Regions from separate parts of the Candidatus Thalassolituus haligoni genome, predicted to be linked through region 2. Evidence: riboswitches for the same ligand, from Rfam matches in the RefSeq annotation. Region 2 holds a riboswitch; the other holds the start of a gene.

Region 1 (9,845 bases), 2.1 Mb from region 2:
CCGGAAGCGGTCGAGTGCCTCGTCACTGTCGTGCCACAGCAGTGGTTCAGAGGCCGCCCGTTTCTTGGCGAGCCAGGCGTTATCTTGTGTCAGTCCCGTCATTGCTGCGACTTCGGCGGCGGGCATGTCGTTAAATCCCCGGAAGCGAAAACCTTCTTTGTGCAGCTGGTGCAAGGTCTTGAGGATGTCAACGTAGCTAACGCCGAGCACTTCGCTGTTAAGGCCGCTTTCATCGGGTTTGGGGATATGGATCACGCTGCCGTTTTCGCAGACAAACGGATAGCGGTTATCCAGCTCGTGGCGCAAGCCAGTGACTTCGTCGCAGGTTTTGCTGGTATTGAACAGCACGGGTATGTGTCGCTCCCGTAACTGCTTCAGGGCCGGTTTTGCGGCCTTGGCACTGTAACTATGATGATCGAGCAGGGTTCCATCAAGATCGGTCATAACGACCAGTGGTAAAGTCGGAATATCAAATTTGCTTGCGTGGGTTGACATAAAGCGCTCCCGGCGATGGCAATCAGTTGATGTGGTTAACAGCATGCTGGTTATTCAGTTCCAGTACCAGATCAGCATGCTCTGGCAGATCCCGCAAGGCATTTTCGGTCAGGCGTTGGTAATGCTGGATAAATCTTACCAATCCGGCGTGATCCAGGCCGCGGTCGTGATCTCCTCTGGCGTGCTTGCGGTTTTCTACTTCCTGTTGTCCACGCCAGTTTAATACGGCTTGCATACCAGGCACCTTGAGCATAATCAGTCGATCCATCATGGCAAACCAGTCGGCGTAGTCACTGGCCAGCCGTTGGTTAACCCACCGACGCCAGTGGCCATCGGGATCTTCTGTCGCTTCGAGTTGGTTGGCGGGCTCGTCGAGCTGACTGTCTGCAACGGCATGACAGCCGACGCACCAGCCCTCAAACAGGATCAGATCAACCGGGCCGACAATCTGGTGCCAGTTGGATTCTGGCAGCCGGTCGTCGGAGACCTTGTCAAAGGCAGGAATGGTCAGACACTGTCCAGGCTCCAGTTGTTTCAGGTCGGCAAATAATTGTCGACCCAAGGCGCTGTCGTGAGTGCCGGGGACACCTCTTGTGGCCAATAGCGGGTGGATAGACTGGCCCAGCGCCTTGCGCTCGTCATGACCCAAATAGAGGTCGTCAATCGATACAATGGCACAGTTCCAGCCCAGGGCGGCTTTGTATAAGCTGGCCAGTGCCTGACTCAGGGTGGATTTACCAGACCCCTGGCCGCCATGAATACCAATGACGGGTACACCACCGAGGGTATTTTTTTGCTGGGCAACCCAGGTTGCGACCGGTAGCCAGACGTCCGGCCATTGCTTTAACCATGGCTCAGGTAACGACTTCAGGGCTGAACGATTGCTGGCGAATGTGGTGCGCAGGTGGTCATCCAGAGGCCGTTTTGCGGGCCAGAGTGTCGTGGTCATGAGAGTCCTCGCAAGTCGGTCATTCGCTGACGAGTCAGCGTCTGGTTATTGGCCCCTGCTGTGGGTTTATGCTGAGATATCAGGGGCTTGCTGTATGCTTTGTTGCAGAGACCGTGCCAGAACATTTGTCAAACTGGCCAATGTCTGAACTTCGGCCCTGGTTCGGGGAAAAGTCTGTCGCTAGCCGAGTAGCACAGTGTTCTGTCTTTCGAGCTCTGTTGGGCTGAATTTTTGACAGGTCAACAGATTAAGATGATGTTGTATTTAATTGGTGCGTAAAGCGCTCTTTTTTGGTGCCAATGGTCGTCATTGGTGCGAAATATCGGGTTTCGTCTGTGATGGCCGGAACAGGAATTCAGGAGAAAATCATGGCTGGCCGTGTCGCTTATCAAGGTACTGCGGGTGCTTATTCTCACCTTGCTTGCAGTCGGGTTTTTCCGGATTGGGAAGCCGTTGCCTGTGAAGACTTTCAAACGGCATTGGAGCTGGTCAGTGCGGGCCATGCCGATCGTGCAATGATTCCGCTGGAAAATTCCACTGCGGGTCGGGTGGAAGAAATTTATCGGATTATTCCCCGTACCCGTCTGTGCGCCATTACCGAGCACTTTGAACCAGTGAATCACTGTTTGCTGGCATTGCCGGGCGTACAGCTAATGGATATTGATGCCGTCGCTTCTCACCCTCAGGCGTTGGCTCAATGCCACCAGCGTATCGTTAATCTGGGAATGAAGGCGTTGCCAACGATGGACACGGCCCAGGAAGCCCAGCGTCTTGCCGCAGGTAACGATCGGCATCGGGCGGCGATTGCCTCCGCTTTGGCGGCAGAGTTGTATGGGTTGGAAGTCGTGCATGAAAACTTTCAGGATGTGATGGGTAATACTACACGTTTTCTGGTTTTTGCCCGTGAACATGAACACGAAGTGCGTCAGCCGGATATCACCTATATTACCAGCGTGTTGTTTACGGTACGTAATATTCCTGCATCGCTTTACAAGGCATTGGGCGGGTTTGCCACCAACAGTATTAACCTGTTGCGGCTGGAAAGTTATATGGATGGTGCCAGCATGGAAGCCAGTTTGTTTCATGCGGATATTCTTGGTCATCCCGAGGAAGCCAATATGCAGCGGGCACTGAATGAGCTGGAATACTTCGCCCGCGATATCCGCATATTCGGTATTTATCCATCACACGCTTATCGTGACCAGTTGTTTGCAGGTCAACGCTAAGTAGTTCATGGCGCAACCGAGGCCCGGCGCGGAAAGTCCGGGCTGATTTCCAGTATCAGTGCTTGTAACGGTCGGAGTAGCAAGGATCCGTTGCGAAAGAGCGGGGCGTCCAGCTGGCTGTTGGCGAGACACTGATCAATCGCATGGCGATGTAGGTTAATTGGCTGTGCCTGGCTGGAAAAATTCAGCAGTATCAGCAAGCGCTGCTGATCGCAGCGCTCATAGGCCAGTACCTCGTCGGGGCTACCGATGAGTTTGAGCTTGCCCTTGTGTAAGGCCGGGGTGCGTTTGCGCAGCCACACGAGCTGCCGATACCAGCTGAGCAAGCTGCTGGGGTTGTGGCTCTGATCGGCGACGGTCACTCCTTCCGAACGGGTTTCTGGCAGCCAGCTGGTGACGTTGGAAAAGACGTTGGGCGAGTCCCACATCATGGGACGTCGACAGCCATCGCGGCCAGGGTGCAAGGGCCAATAACGCTTGCCAACCGGGTCTTGTAATTGGCGTCGGGAAACCGCTTGCTCCGGCATGCCGATTTCTTCACCGTAATAAAGAAACGGCGTACCGCGCAGCGTTAACAGCATGGCAGCCAGCAAGCGCGCCCGATCAAGGGTTTGTTCATGGGTGGCGTAACGGCTGATATGGCGTTTGACGTCATGATTGCTGAGGGTGTAGTTCGGCCAGTTCTCGTGGCCGAGCAAATCGATCCATTTACGAATCACACTTCTGAAGGCGGCTGCCGAAAAAGGAGCGCGCAAAAATTCCAGGTTAAACGCCAGATGTAATTCATCCCCGTTACCGCAATAGCTGGCGGGCAGGCTGGCGTTATCGGAATCGGCGATGAAAATCTCTCCCACCATCATACGGTTTGGATACTGATCAACCCACTGACGCATCTGTTTGAGCAGGGTATGCATTTCTGGTTGGTCACGGTCATGGATATGTCTCTGACGGTCGTAAGGGCGGGCTGGTTTGAACCAATCAGTGGGGTTGTTTTTGAGATCGATCGCCTTGTAAAACAGATTGACCACATCAAGGCGAAAGCCGTCTACACCACGTGCCAGCCAAAATTCCATGACCTCCCGGATCGCTTGCTGAACCTGCGGATTACGCCAGTTCAAATCGGGTTGTTGCGGCAGAAAGGAGTGGTAGTACCAGGCTTTACGGCCTGGGTGCCAGCTCCAGCCGGAACCGCCAAAACAGGCTTGCCAGTTATTCGGGCGGGTGTTTTCCTCATGCCAGAGATACCAGTCGGCTTTGTCTGAACCGGGTTGGCTGCTGTCGATAAACCAGGGGTGCTGATCGGAGGTATGGTTCGCCACCAGATCAAGAATAATACGAATATCGCGCTGGTGGGCCTGTTGCAGCAGCTGATCAAAATCGTCGAGGGTGCCAAATATCGGGTCAATATCCCGATAGTCAGTGATGTCGTAGCCGAAATCGGCCATCGGTGAGGGATGAATGGGGGACAACCAGATGGCATCGATGCCGAGTGAATTGCTGGTGCCATCGTTAAGATAGTCGAGCCGGTCGATCAGGCCTTGCAGATCGCCAATGCCATCGTTATTGGAGTCCTGAAAACTGCGTGGATAGATTTGGTAAACGACTCCATGTTGCCACCAGTTCATTCCGTTGCTCCCATCGTGAAAACCTGAAGGTAGATTCCTGCCATGACAGCGGTGTGACGGCAGCCGTTCTAGCGGGCAGAGTGAGAGAAGGGTCGAATAATTTCTCTATATCACTCGTTAGTTACCGCCATCATGACTGCTATGTCGAGCGGCGAGCAATAGACCCTTTATTCTGTGGATGGTTTTTCATAAACCTGAATAACATGATCCGGGTCGGAGTGCTCGGCAGGAATGACACTTTTGGCAGCGTCAAACCAGTGGGTGACGGTGGCAAATCCTGGCCAGGCTCGGGCAATTCCGGCGTGAAGGTTGACACTGCTGTGATTGCTAATTTGTCTTGCTAACATTTTGCGTACCCGTTCGGCAAAAAAACGGACGTCGCCCTCATCGCTGGCAGGTAATAATACGGCCAGATGCTGGTCATCAATGCGGGTCGCCAGGTCGGTTTGCCGTAACGTTTTCGTCAGTATCTGAGCAAGGTCCTGGCGTTGTTGTGGGGTGGTTGTGCCAGCCGGGTGCCGCAGCAGGGCAATGCAACTGGGGGTTCCGGTGCGCTGGCTGCGCGATAATTCCCGTTCAGCTTCGTTGTTCCAGGCATCGTGCTTGAGCAATCCGGTATCTGGATCAATCCGGGTCAGTTTGGTTAACTCGGCCCTGAGACGATGAGACTCTTCATTACCGAGTGCGGTATCGGTAACGTCATAAATAATCACACAGATATGGTCGATACTGCGGTTCACCGATTCCAGCGGGATAATGCTGGTGTTCTGGTACATGAAGGTGGCGCGCCCGGTAATAGGACGGTAGTTCTTGAAATGAAACAGGTAGGGGCGTTGCTCCCAGATGGTAAAGGTGCGGGTTTTTAATTGAAAAACCGGCTCTGCTTTTTGGCGAAACCATTGCTCGGGAATATCCGGAAACAGGCTGAACAGGTTCTTGTCCTTGGCCAGCTGGGGGCTGATGCCACTGTGGCTTTCCATAAAGCCGTTCCAGAGGCGAATCTTGTACTGCTGATCCAGCACCACCAGACCCACATCGATGTTTTGCAGGATATCCATCAGCCAATGAATATCGCCCATCTCAATATTGCCATTGCTCATAGTTAATCCAGCAGATAGTCGATTTTCTGATTAAGGCGTACGACTGAGTCTTCGGTGAACAGCAGCAGCAGATCGCAGTCGATATTGACGGCTTCCATGGTGTAGTGAATTTCAATTGCCAGCGTTCGACGCCAGTTCTGATGGCTGATCTTGAGAATGTCACTGACGTTGCAATGTTGCCCGAGGATCACCGGATGTCCCTGATTAAAGTGAATTTCGAGTTGCTCGCCAATGCCCTGAATACAGGCACCGATCAGGATGGAGCTGACATCCATCAACAACTCCAACTGGGCTTGATGATTCGGCTCACCTTGATAACGTGTCAGCCTGGCGAGGTCAGAAAAACTGGTGTCGTTAAACAGCAGCAGAGCTTCACCGGCGATGCCCGAGCCGATAAACCCCTGGCATACTGCAGAAATAGCGTCGTCGTCGCGGGCTCCTTCGATGGCCATGCGCAGGTCACTGATTTCTATCAGGTTGACCTTGGGAATAGGAAGTACCACATAGGAATCCAGCAGCCGTGCCAAGCGATCGGCCGCCTGGCCCATCGCGACGTTGGTCAGCTCCTGGTAACAGTCACGTTGATCGTCGGTCAGTGATACGAGTGTCGGAGGAGTATTCATATCAGGTCCGGGTCATAATGCCGTATTCGGTCAGTACGGCGGTGGCTTTGGCGGCGTCGATCGGTTTTTTGACAAAGGCCATGGCGCCGAGGGCCATTACGCGTTGCTGGGCATCAGGCTGAATGTCGCCGGATACCACAATCACCATAGCTGGCAGGTCTTCCTTGCGGATCGCCTCCAATACGCCATAGCCGTCGAGGTTTGGCATGGTCAGATCAAGAAAGACTACTTCACCCTTGCCTTCGCGGATGGCTTTCAGTCCCTCGGCACCGTCACTGGCAAAGTGAACATCCACTTCCCAGTCGGGAGGAATCGCACGGGCCATTTGCTTGCGGGCAAAACTGGAGTCGTCACAGATCAGTATATGGGTGGCCATAGAGTCAGGTCGTCAGTTGGCGGAATGGGAATAATAGTTTTAAGTAATAGTCGCCATCTGGCCATTGGGCAAATCGGCATGCTGCACGGGACCCCGGTGAGACGTACGATGTTACGCCAGCAAATGGCAACCGGACGGCGCTTGCGCGAAAACACAGCTTGGGTATGATTCCAAAAAGTTAATTATAAAAATCACGAGTGAATTATGGGCAACAATGAAACTCCCGAGCCAATTTCCGATCTCGAACGCTGTGAACGTGCGACACGTTTTATCTCGGTGCTGCGGCATTGCCAGGTATTGGGGATCTCGCTGGTCTCCGCAGATGCGGATGGCCTGGTGATGAAGTTGCCGTATGCGCCGGAGCTGATTGGTAACCCGGTCACGGGTGCCTTGCATGGCGGCAGTCTGACCACTCTGATGGATACCGCGTGCGGCACGGCGGTGGTAAACGCCTTACCCGGCTTTGAGTTGTGTCCCACGCTGGATTTACGGGTCGACTACATGCGCTCTGCCCGTAGCGGTCAGAATCTGTTGGCTTATGCCAGTATTCAGCGGGTTACGTCTACCGTCGTGTTTGCTGATTGCCGGGTAATACAGGAAAACGACGGTGAATTAATTGCCAAATGTTGCGCTACTTTTATGCGCCTGACGCATCTGCAGCCCGCCAGTACCTTGGCCAGTGGAGTTCGTGGAGGTAGCCTGTGACGGCCTTGTCTGTTTTACAGTTTGCCGATGTTGTCCAGCGTGCCCGGATACAGGGTGACTATCAGGCCTTGATGTCCAGCATTCCTTATGCCGGTGTTATTGGTGCCGAAGTGAGTCTGCAAGAGGGGGAATTATTGTTCCGACTGCCGCAAAATCCGGACAATATCGGTAACCCGTTATTACCTGCGATCCATGGCGGCGTCATCGGTGGTTTTATGGAACTGGCGGCCTCGATTCAGGTGCTGGTTCGGTCAGAACCGATGGGATTACCCAAAATGATCGACTTCTCGCTGGATTATCTGCGCGCCGGACGTGATCAGGATACCTTTGTGGATTGCCAGATCTGGCGTCAGGGTGCCCGTGTCGCCAATGTCGCTATCACCGCCTGGCAGAATGACCGTCAACAGCCGATTGCCACTGCCCGTGCGCATTTTCTGCTCAGTTCGTCTTTTGGCAATGAAGGCTTGTCGGCGCAATAAATAGCGTTTAACCTGCTTGAGCAAACATTCTGTCGGGGTGCCTCACTGGAGGCTGAGATCGCAATTGCGGATCCCGTTGAACCTGATCTGGTTAGTGCCAGCGTAGGGAACAGAGAAGTCACGTAATGTTGGCCTGCGGATATTCTTGTCCTCGTCGGTGCAAGGCAATCAGCCAATCACTGGCTGAGCGGGTCGGACGCCAGGTTACGTGATCGGCAATTTCCCGCCTCTTTTCTTTCTTGTACTGCTTGCCCGCCTGATCCTTTCCCTTTTCAGAGAGGTATCAAGTATGGCTTCCGCCAATAATAATTCGACTGACATCGCATCCAGCACGGGGTCACCACTGACTCAGGCCCAGCTTGATCGTTTGAGTTACCCCGCATCCAGCAAGGTCTATATCACCGGTTCCCGCGCAGATATTAAGGTGGGGGTTCGTGAAATCGAACTGACGCCAACCCAGTTGACCAATGGTGAAACCGAGCATAATCCGCCGGTGCGGGTATACGACATGTCCGGCCCTTACAGCGACCCGGCGTTTACTCTCGATCTTACCCATGGCCTGCCTGCGTTGCGTCAAGGCTGGATCGAAGAGCGTGCAGATAGCCAAGCACTGCACCAGCCCAGTTCCCATTTCAGCCAGACCCGCGAAGTTGATTTACGTTATGAACCATGGCGGATGAAGGTTGAGCGCAAGCCACGTTGTGCCCTGCCAGGAAAAAACATCACTCAGCTGCATTATGCCCGTATGGGCATTATTACTCCGGAAATGGAATATATCGCCATTCGTGAAAATCTGGGGCTGACTGAGCCGTCGTTAGAAGAGGCGGTGCGGCAGCAACATCCGGGGCACAGTTGGGGAGCCAGTATTCCTGCTGCCATTACCCCGGAGTTTGTGCGTTCTGAAGTGGCCCGTGGTCGCGCCGTGATCCCGAATAATATCAATCATCCAGAAAGTGAACCGATGATTATCGGGCGCAATTTCCGCACCAAGGTAAACGCCAATATTGGCAACTCGGCCATCACCTCCTCGATTGCCGACGAAGTAGAAAAACTGGTCTGGGCAACCCACTGGGGAGCCGACACCATTATGGATTTGTCGACCGGGCAAAATATTCATGAAACCCGCGAGTGGATTTTACGCAACTCGCCGGTGCCGGTCGGAACGGTGCCGTTATATCAGGCGTTAGAGAAGTGTGGCGGCGTGGCTGAAGACCTGACCTGGGAGTTGTTCCGCGACACGTTGATCGAACAAGCCGAGCAGGGCGTGGACTATTTCACCATTCATGCCGGGGTGCGACTGGCGCATATTCCGCTGACCGCCAAACGGGTGACGGGGATCGTCAGCCGGGGCGGCTCCATTATGGCGAAATGGTGCCTGGCGCATCACCAGGAAAGTTTCCTCTACAGTCATTTCGAAGACATCTGCGAGATCATGAAAGCCTACGATGTCTGCTTTTCTCTGGGGGATGGTTTACGTCCCGGCTCAATCGCCGACGCTAACGATGCCGCCCAGTTTGCCGAATTACGGACTCTGGGTGAGTTGACTCAAATTGCCTGGAAGCACGACGTCCAGACTTTTATTGAGGGGCCGGGTCATGTGCCGATGCATATGATCAAAGAGAACATGGACGAGCAGTTGAAGCACTGTCAGGAAGCGCCGTTTTATACCCTGGGGCCACTGACCACCGATATTGCACCGGGTTACGACCATATAACCTCCGGTATTGGTGCTGCCATGATTGGCTGGTATGGCTGCGCCATGCTGTGTTACGTCACGCCAAAAGAGCATCTTGGCTTACCCAACAAGGAGGATGTCAAACAGGGAATGATGGCCTATCGCATTGCCGCCCATGCGGCAGATCTGGCCAAGGGTCATCCCGGTGCTCAGCTCCATGACAATGCGATGTCCAAAGCGCGGTTTGAATTTCGTTGGCAGGATCAGTTTAACCTGGCGCTGGATCCGGAAACCGCCCGCGCTTATCACGATGAGACAATGCCAAAAGAAGGCCATAAAGTGGCGCATTTTTGCTCCATGTGTGGCCCAAAATTCTGCTCCATGAAAATCTCCCAGGAAGTACGGGACGCCGCCGCAGCCGATGAGGCGCAGCAGGCGATGGCAGAAAAAGCCAGGGAGTTCCGTCAGCAGGGCAGCGAAATCTACCACCCGGCAAGCAAGGGGGAGGCGTTGGACAATGCATAATGGGGCCAGGGCAGGTTTGCTGGCGTCACTGACCTCCAGCGACGAAATATGTATTGCCGGTGCCGGG
Region 2 (9,845 bases):
TGTCGTTGGTCTTTTGGGGGTGGGTGCTGGGGCCAGTCGGGATGCTGCTGTCGATTCCCCTGACCATGGTCGTCAAGATTGCACTGGAAACCCGCCCACAAACCCGCTGGATGGCGACCTTGCTGGATCACTGAGTGTTGTTGATGTTGGCTCTGTCAAGATCCAACACCTGTTGCAAAAAACCGTAAACCCGTTAGAGCGCAATCCATGGACTATCTAGACTGAGAACGGGAGGAACCGAATGAAATCAATATTGCTGATCGACGACGATACCGAACTGGGCGAACTACTGCAGGAATACCTGGCGCTGGAAGGATTTGAACTAACCCCCGTGCATGATGGAGAAAGCGGTCTGGAGCAGGCGTTGAAAGGTCACTACGACCTGATATTACTGGACGTTATGCTGCCCAAAATTAATGGGTTTGAGGTCTTGCGCCGTATTCGTGCCGAGTCGCAGGTGCCAGTGATTATGCTGACGGCGCGGGGAGAAAGTGTTGATCGGGTGCTGGGTCTGGAGCATGGCGCAGACGACTACATTGCCAAGCCCTACCATCACCATGAGTTGGTGGCTCGTATAAGGGCACTGTTCCGTCGTATCGACATGACGGGCGACAGCACCACGACGGCTGCAGAAGGCGCGATTCAGGTCGGTACTCTGGTATTAACACCGAGTGATCGTGGCGTCTGTCTGGATGGCGAAAACCTGGTGCTGACCGGTGCCGAGTTTGGTGTGCTGCAATGCATGATGGAACACGCGGGCGAGCTGGTCAGTAAGGATACCTTGTCAATGTCAGCACTGGGGCGTTCGTTGATGGCTTACGACCGTTCGATTGATATGCACGTCAGCAACTTGCGTAAAAAACTCGGCCGCCGTGAGGACGGCAATGACTGGATCAAGACGGTGCGCAGTCGTGGCTATTTGCTGGTGAAATCCTGAGCCATGGCCAGATACCCCGCTGTCACTCGGGTAAGCTGGTATCGCTCACTGTATTTCAAGGTGTTTGTCTGGTTCTGGCTGGTCATTTTCCTCGCCATGGGGCTGGCGGTGACCACCAGTGACTGGGTCGATAATGACTTTATGAGGACGGCGGATCTGGCCGATTCCCGTTTGCTGTTGAGCCTGATGGAACGTCAACCGCCGATTGTCGCCGAGGGACGGATGCTCTGGCGTGAGCTGCAACCGGGCTGGAATCTGGTATCGGTCCCCGTCGATCGGGTGGATGAATTACCTCATGACCTTGAAGAGTTTGCCGACCGCGCCGGTGATCTGGGAGTATCACTGTATGGCCAGAACGATGGCTGGCTGATGCTTGGGCCGGTACAAAGTGGTGGTTATCTTTATATTGGCGTGTCTCGCCAGGCCTGGGAAAATTTTCTGGACGATAATCGCCGCTGGGTCGTACCGCTGGTCATTGTGGTGGTAGTGACGCTGCTGTGTTTTTTACTGGTATGGAACCTGACCTTGCCGATGCGCCGTTTGCAGCGGGTAGTGCGGCAAATGGCCGAGGGTAACTTTGATGTGACCGCGCTTGCTGCAGATATCAGCCGCAAGGATGAAATCGGGGTGCTGGTGGCGGAGGTCGCGAGTATGGCCGGTGCAACCCAAGGTTTGTTGCACAGCCATCGTCAACTGTTGCATGACGTCTCCCATGAGCTGCGTTCACCACTGACCCGTCTGCAGATAGCGCTGGGTATCGCCCGTAAAAAAGATCAGCAGGGGGTGGTTGCCGCAGAACACAACCGGATTGAGCGGGCTGCCTTCCAGGTGGAGAACCTGATCAGTCAGATCCTCGATCTGGCTCGTTTATCACAACTGAGTTCCGGGCAATTACAGCTGGAAACACGGAGTCCCTGCCAACAGCTGGATATCTGGTTACAGGATGCCGAGCTGGAGCTGGCAGCCCGATACATTGTCGTGCGTCGAGACTATGCCGGGGCACCGCAGCAGTGCTGTTGGGACTGGGTGCTGATCGAACGGGCTGTCGATAATCTGCTGCGTAACGCCATCCGTTATTCCCCGGACGCCGGGCGCTTGACGATTCGTGTGATGGAGGTTGACCAGCGGGTGGATATTTCGGTCTCAGACCAGGGGCCGGGAGTTCCCGATGACATGCTGGAGCGCATCTTTTCTCCTTTTACCCAGGTCGATCACGCTCGCAGCCCTGCTGCTGGTGATATGGGCTATGGGTTAGGGCTGGCGTTAGTCAGGCGGGTTGTGGAGCTGCACGGTGGCAACGTGATTGCTGAGAATGTTTATCCGGGCTTGCGTGTGGTTCTGCAATTGCCGAGGGTCAATATCCCTACAACTTTTGTCTGAATGCATTGGTCTGAAATTGCTGCATGTCAGGACAGATAAAATCAACGCAAAAGAACTGCAGCCGCTGGGCCTATTTCAAGGATATAGTGGAAAAACCTCAGGCTTTTTGCTATTAAAGACGCCCCTTTCGCGGATGTTGTCTTGTCAGGCAATAGCGTTACGCGTCGAGCCCAGGGATATTTACAATACAAAAAACGACTGGATGAGCACTATGTCAGAAGATCTCAAGCAAGCAGCTCTGGATTATCATCAATTTCCCAAGCCCGGCAAGATCAGTGTCGAACTGACCAAGCCTGCCGCAACTTCTCGCGATTTGTCGCTGGCGTATAGCCCTGGTGTGGCTGAGCCGGTCAAAGAAATCGCTGCCGATCCAGAAAACGCTTATAAATATACCGCCAAGGGCAACCTGGTCGCCGTGATTACAGACGGTACCGCTATTCTGGGACTGGGCAATCTGGGGCCGTTGGCATCCAAGCCGGTTATGGAAGGCAAGTCCTTGTTGTTCAAGCGTTTCGCCGGTGTTGATTCTATCGATCTGGAAGTGGAAAGCGAGAGCCCACAAGCCTTCATCGATACTGTACGCCGTATTGCAATCACCTTTGGTGGTATCAATCTGGAAGACATCAAGGCACCAGAGTGTTTCGAAATTGAACGCACCCTGATCGAGCAATGTGATATTCCGGTATTCCACGATGACCAGCACGGTACAGCAATCGTCACGGTTGCTGGTGCCATGAACGCACTGGAAGTTGTCGGCAAGAAAATCGAAGACGCCAAAATGTGCGTGTTGGGTGCCGGTGCCGCTGCGATTTCATGCTCCAAGCTGATGATCCTGGCGGGCATGAAGCCTGAAAACATCTTTATGTGTGACCGTAAAGGTGTGATCCACAGCGGTCGTGATGACCTGAACCAGTACAAGGCCATGTTCGCTGTCGAAACCGACAAGCGTACTGTGGATGATGCACTGGACGGCGCTGATATTTTCCTGGGTCTGTCTGGCCCTAATATGGTGACTGGCGAACAGATCAAGGCGATGGCGGCCAACCCGATCATCTTTGCCTGTGCTAACCCAACTCCGGAAATCATGCCGGAAATCGTGGCGGAAGCACGTCCTGATGCCATCATGGCAACCGGTCGTTCTGACTACCCGAACCAGGTAAACAACGTACTGGGCTTCCCGTTCATTTTCCGTGGTGCTCTGGACGTCCGTGCCAAGCGTATCAACGAAGAAATGAAACTGGCTGCAGCCAAGGCGTTGGCTGGTCTGGCGAAAGAGCCGGTTACCCAGGAAGTTCTGGATGCCTACGGTCTGGAGTCGCTGTCTTTTGGCCGTGAGTACATTATTCCAAAGGCGGTTGATACTCGCCTGCTGGGTGTTGTGTCTCTTGCGGTGGCACAGTCCGCGATCGATAGCGGTGCTGCTGCTGGCCCACTGCCTGCCAACTATCCGCTGAAGTCTATCGCTGACATCTGATCAGTCGACTGATTTTTGGGTAATAAAAAAACCGCCAACTCGCAAGAGTGGCGGTTTTTTTATGGCGGCTATTGGCTATCAGACACCGTAACGCTGGCGCAGGGCCTGGATGCGATCACCCAGTGGTGGGTGAGAGGCGGCCAGCGCTGACAACTTGCCTTCGCCACCAATACCAAACGCCACCAGTTCGCCATTCAATTCGGACGGTTGGTCATAGCTTTCTTGTAATCGAGCCAAAGCATTGATCATCGAGAGCGGGCTGACCAGTTCGGCCCCGGCGATATCGGCGCGATATTCACGACGACGGCTGAACCAGGCGACGATAAACGAAGCCAGAAAACCGAGGATAATTTCTGATACAAAGGTAGCAATAAAAAAGCCGATGCCAGGGCCGTCCTCATTTTTCAGAATCGCCTTGTCGACAAAGTTACCGATGATACGGGCGAAGAACATCACAAAGGCGTTGATTACCCCCTGTATCAGCGCCAGCGTGACCATATCGCCGTTGGCGACGTGGCCGATTTCGTGGCCCAGTACGGCTTTGACTTCATCTTTGCTCATCCGCTGTAGCAGACCGGTTGATACCGCCACCAGCGCATTGTTACGGTTCCAGCCGGTGGCAAAGGCGTTGGGCTGATGAGAGGCAAAAATACCGACTTCCGGCATGCCGATACCGGCTTTTTCTGCCAGTTCCTGCACTGTGCTGACCAGCCATTGCTCGCCAGAGTTATGCGGTGAGTCGATCACCTGAACATTCATGCTGCGTTTGGCCATCCATTTGGAAATCAGCAAGGACACCAGTGAACCGGCCATACCAAAGACCAGACAGAACACCAGCAGGTTGCCGAAATCCAGCCCTTGCTGTGTAACGTAGCTACCGACCCCGAGGATCGACAGGGTGATACTGGCAACCAGAATCACGGCCAGGTTGGTGGCCAGAAACAGGATGATGCGCAACATGATATTCCTCCTGTGGAATGAGTTGGGCGCAAAGATTGAACTCGCTATATGACCACAAGATTGAGGCAATTACGGCGTATTTCAAGCAAAAGAGTTGGGAATGCAGGATGAAACCCGGTCTCGTGATTGGTATCCGGCTGAATATACGTATAATGGCCAAGTCCCAGGGGGTGGCTCCAAGAGTCTGAGAATTGCCAGTCGGCATAAACTCCTAGAACCTGATCCGGTTAGTACCGGCGTAGGAATGGGCGAGTGCCTCGGGTTATTCACCAGCATATCGACAGTCTTCTTGTTGCTGATCTGATCAGCGACCTACGCAATATCCTGTACACCAAGCCGGGTCTCCTTTTTGCATTATTTAAGAGGACAGACCCAGATGTCATTCCGCAAAACTCCGTTATCTTTGGCCGTGTTGACGATGGCAGTTGCCATACCAGCGCATGCCGACAGTGCCAGTCAGGTGCCAACCGAAGAAGTGATCGTGACGGCTGACTTTCGTCAGACCGATGTGCAGTCCATTGCAGAAGCCACTACCGTGGTCGGTGCGGCCGCCATCGAACAGCGTTCCGCCGATCATCTGGAAAGCCTGCTGGCGCTGGCTCCGAACGTGAACTTCTCTTCCGGCGCTTCCCGTGGTCGTTATTTCCAGATTCGCGGTATTGGTGAGCGCTCCCAGTTTATCGATCCGGTGAACCCGTCGGTGGGGTTGCGGGTGGATGGCATCGATATGACCGGACTGGGCGGTGGCGCGGGTTTGTTTGATGTGCAGCAAGTCGAAGTGCTGCGTGGCCCACAAGGCACCCGCTTTGGTGCCAATGCGCTGGCGGGCATGATCAATATCGAAAGTAATGATCCGACCGCAGACTTTGAAGGCATGGTGTCGGGCAAGCTGGGAAACTACAACACCAAGGCTCTGGGTGTGGTGGTATCTGGCGAAGTAGGGCCAGGCCTGAACATGCGCTTGTCTGCGCATCAGAACCGCTCCGATGGCTATATCCACAACGCCTATTCCGGCCGGGACGACACCAATAATATTGATGAACAACTGCTGCGCCTGAAAGGTAACCTGGAGCTGGACGAGCGTAACACGCTGGCCTTCACCGGGTTGTATATCGACGTTGACAATGGCTATGACGGCTTCTCGCTCGACAACACCCGCACCACCTATTCCAACTATCCTGGTCAGGACAAACAAAACACCCACGCGGCCGCGCTGACCTGGACATCGGAAGTATCTGCTGCCTTCGACTTGCGGGTACACGCTTCCGGCAGCAACAGCAAAACCGACTACGGCTTTGATGAAGACTGGGCGTACGGTGAATACGACGATTCCACGGGAACCTGTGTTACGCCGGGCACCTGTCTGGCCAATCAGGAGGGTGCCTGGGGCTATAGCTCGACCGACCAGTACTTGCGTGAGTATCGCCGTCGCGAGCTGGACGTGCGGTTGACGTCGACCGCCGCCGGTCGTTTGTTTGCAGACTCCACCGACTGGGCAGTCGGTGTGTATTCCATGACCCGTGCAGAAGATATGACACGCTTCTATACCTGGAATGCCGACACCTTCTATAGCGACCTGAATACAGAGTCCAAGGCTGTCTACGGTGAATTATCGGTGCAGGCCAGCAATGACCTGACCGTTACCACAGGCCTGCGCCGCGAACAGTGGCATACGGACTACGACGACAGCAACGCCATTGCCAACGACCGCACGGAAGACTTGTGGGGTGGCAAGATTGCACTGGAGTATCTGCTCAATGATAACCAGCTGGTTTATGCCTCATTGGCACGAGGCTACAAGGCGGGTGGGGTGAATACCGACCCGGACATCAGCGAAGACAACCGCACCTTCGATACCGAATTCAACAACGCGCTGGAAGCGGGGCTGAAATCCAGCTTGCTGAATGATGCCCTGCAAACCCGTGTGGCGGCGTTTTTTATTCAGCGCAAAAACCAGCAGGTCAAGAGCTCCTATGCCGTTTCCAATGGCGCGGGTCAAGGCTTTACCTTTCAGGATTATCTGGCTAATGCCGCCGAGGGTCAGAACTACGGGCTGGAACTGGAAACCGAATGGGCACTGACAGAACAGCTGAACTGGATGTTCAGTGGCGGCTGGCTGCAAACCAAATTTATCGACTACCAGTACGACACCGCCGATGGCAACTTCAGCATGAACGGTCGTGAGCAAGCCCAGGCCCCGGCCTACAGCTTTGCCAACAGCCTGACGTATGCCGTAGGTAACGGCCTGACGCTGGTGCTGGAAAACGAAGCCAAGGACAGCTTCTACTTTTCCGACAGCCACTATGAAGAATCCAGAGCCTACGTTATGTGGCATGCCCGCGTGGCCTACGACGGCAGCAACTATCAACTGGCGTTGTACGGTCGCAACCTGACGGATGTGGATCAGGAGGTGCGTGGTTTCCACTTCGGCAACGACCCCCGTGACGGCTACGCCAACGAACGCTGGGTGCAGTACGGTGACCCGCGTTTAATCGGCGTGGAAGGTAAATTCTACTTTTGATCAAACCCCGTTCAGACCGGCCACTGGTGACTGGTCTGAAGCTAACTCTAACTCCAGGAGCAGGTTATGGAACTCTCAGTTGATATCAGCGCATACCCCTTGGCCGATGACTACATCCCGGCCATCAAGATGTTTATCGAACGCCTGCAAGGCACCGCAGGCCTGACCGTGGTGTGCAACACCATGAGCACTCAGATATTTGGTGAGTACGATCTGGTCATGAACACCATCGCTACCGAAATGAAACACTCGTTCGCAACCTATGGCAAAGCCATTTTTGTCTACAAGATGATTCCCGGCGTGAACCTGGATCCGGCGCTCAAGCCACACGGCTGAAGACGATTCGGTATCAATAGCGAGGTGTCCTGATGGACGAAATACTCAGTAGTGTTGTCAGTGCGTTTGTTGCACAAAGTATCCCCGAAGTGATCGCCGTGGTACTGGGTGTCGTCTACCTGGTGCTGGCCATGCGCCAGAGTAATGGGTGCTGGTATGCCGCTTTTGGCAGTACCGCGATTTTCAGCTGGTTGTTCTGGGATGTCAGCCTGCTGATGGAATCGGCATTAAACGTCTATTACCTGGTGATGGCCGTGTATGGCTGGTGGGCCTGGCAACAGGGCAACGGCAGTCATGGTTCCGCTGACGAGAGTGAACAAGAATTGCCAATACAGCGCTGGGGGCTAAAACAGCATCTGTTGACGCTGGTGGCCATTGCACTGCTGACGCTGATTAGCGGCACCTTGCTGCATGGAAATACCACTGCGGTGATGCCGTATCTGGATTCCTTTACCACCTGGGGCGCGGTGATTACCACCTGGATGGTAACCCGCAAGGTACTGGAAAACTGGCTCTACTGGATCGTGATTGATGCCGTGGCTATCTTTTTGTACATCGACCGTGAGCTGTATCTGACCGCCCTATTGATGGCGATTTATGTTGTGCTGGCTGTGGCTGGCTGGTTTCTCTGGCAGCGCGACTATCGTGCCCACTGTGCCCGGCAGACCGATAGCCTTGAGTCATCCGACTGGCAGCAGGCCTGATCGTGTTGTTTCGGCGGCGGGCACAACAATCGTTAGGGCAAGAATGTCAGCGCATGCTGGCAGACTGGCAAAGCTGGGGTCTGTGTGAGCACCCGCCTGGGCCGCATCGTATGGCCGCGCTTGAAGGCGGGCTGACCAATCGCAGTTGGTCGCTGACGCTGGATTCCGGCAAGTACGTGGTGCGTGCCAGTGCCACCAACAGTGAGACTCTGGATATTCGCCGAGAGGCCGAATTCCGCATTCAGCAACGGGCCGCGCAGGCTGGACTGGCACCGCGAGTGCGTTATCGCAGCCCGGATGACAGCTACTGGATTATTGATCGGGCGAATGGGCCTGAACTGGCGGAATGCATCAGTGCCGGTCTGGACACCGGCACCATGATCGCGTTGGCGCAACAACTCAAACAGTTGCACCAATTGCCGTTTGGGCCGGACTTGCCCGAGTTGCATGTTGCGGTCAAGGCAGATCACTACTGGCGAGGCATCGAAGCCCGCTGGCCCTGCGACTGGAGCCAGCAGAAACTACCGTTGCAGCATTGGTTGGCAGAGGCACCGGGGCCAGAACGATCGCTCTGCCATATGGATCCGAATCCACATAACTGGCGGCTGCATCAAGAGCGCTGGTTATTAATCGACTGGGAATATGCCGCTATCGGCCATCGCTACTGGGATATCGCCGGGCTGGCCGTGTCGGCCAATATGAATGCGGCTCAACAACGGCAATGGTGCGCGCTGTTTGGTATTGATGTGATGGATCGGGGCTGGCAAAAGGCATTGCTGCAAGAACACTATTTTGGTGTGCTTTGGTACGGCGTACAGGGGCTGATGGATCGAACCCGGCTGCTGGCGGAACTCAGCGAGTTGCACCGGGCTGCCCGCCAGTTGGGGTGATCTGTTTTATCGCTGACTGCCGCCTGTGACACAACTTGTTGCGGTATTCATTCGGGTCTTTGGAAATCGCCATCTGCCCGTCTGCCGACGTCAGCTGCGCGGCTTGCAGTTGCCGGGTCAATATCCGGCTGAGCCAGAACCTCAGTGCTGCTGCACGTAACGCCATTGGCCAGAGGTTTTGCTCTGACATAGTGAATGGCCGTACCGATTGATAACCATCCAGTAACGCCGTCAACAAGGTTTCGTCCCAGTGGCCATCAACATCGCAACACCAGTCGTTGGCGACAATGGCGAGGTCAAAAATCCATGCATCCTGACAAGCGTTATATAAATCCAGAATGGCCCCCAGTTTCGGGCCAGCGGCGGTATTCTCAAACAGAACATTGTCGTGGAAGAGGTCGCCATGAATCCATCCGTGTGGCAAGGCCAGCCAGTCACTGTGAATCAGACGTTGCTGCTCAATTTCATCGCGCAACAGCGCCATATCGCTGTCATCCAGCGCCGCTGTCAGCGTTCCCGCCATCGTGATCCACCAGTCCAGGCCGCGAGCGTTCGGGCGTTGGACCTTCAGGTCGGCAGCGGCCAGATGCAATTGGGCCAGTGCGGCAGCGGCCTGACAGGTATGACTGGCAGCGGGAAACTC

What was found. A riboswitch is a leader RNA that binds a small molecule or an ion and turns the genes downstream of it on or off. The one in region 2 is predicted to bind thiamine pyrophosphate.
Region 1: linked by a shared signal. The riboswitch ahead of thiC (phosphomethylpyrimidine synthase ThiC) and the one ahead of SOJ49_RS19075 (TonB-dependent receptor) in region 2 are both predicted to bind thiamine pyrophosphate.

What each region holds. Positions count from the first base shown of each region.
Region 1 covers NZ_CP139482.1:1,889,259-1,899,103, forward strand. The annotation lists gene SOJ49_RS08445 (HAD-IIB family hydrolase) at 1-495, opposite strand, end outside; gene SOJ49_RS08450 (hypothetical protein) at 518-1,444, opposite strand; gene SOJ49_RS08455 (prephenate dehydratase) at 1,813-2,670, shown strand; gene SOJ49_RS08460 (alpha-amylase family glycosyl hydrolase) at 2,676-4,295, opposite strand; gene SOJ49_RS08465 (diguanylate cyclase domain-containing protein) at 4,463-5,395, opposite strand; gene SOJ49_RS08470 (histidine kinase) at 5,398-6,018, opposite strand; gene SOJ49_RS08475 (response regulator) at 6,020-6,394, opposite strand; gene SOJ49_RS08480 (PaaI family thioesterase) at 6,599-7,099, shown strand; gene SOJ49_RS08485 (PaaI family thioesterase) at 7,096-7,578, shown strand; TPP riboswitch at 7,602-7,704, shown strand; gene thiC (phosphomethylpyrimidine synthase ThiC) at 7,868-9,778, shown strand; gene SOJ49_RS08495 (FAD-dependent oxidoreductase) at 9,771-9,845, shown strand, end outside.
Region 2 covers NZ_CP139482.1:4,211,375-4,221,219, reverse strand. The annotation lists gene SOJ49_RS19100 (AI-2E family transporter) at 1-134, shown strand, start outside; gene SOJ49_RS19095 (response regulator) at 242-937, shown strand; gene SOJ49_RS19090 (ATP-binding protein) at 941-2,317, shown strand; gene SOJ49_RS19085 (malic enzyme-like NAD(P)-binding protein) at 2,529-3,791, shown strand; gene htpX (protease HtpX) at 3,870-4,751, opposite strand; TPP riboswitch at 4,908-5,013, shown strand; gene SOJ49_RS19075 (TonB-dependent receptor) at 5,128-7,272, shown strand; gene SOJ49_RS19070 (hypothetical protein) at 7,339-7,608, shown strand; gene pnuC (nicotinamide riboside transporter PnuC) at 7,641-8,312, shown strand; gene SOJ49_RS19060 (phosphotransferase) at 8,315-9,202, shown strand; gene SOJ49_RS19055 (homoserine kinase) at 9,165-9,845, opposite strand, start outside.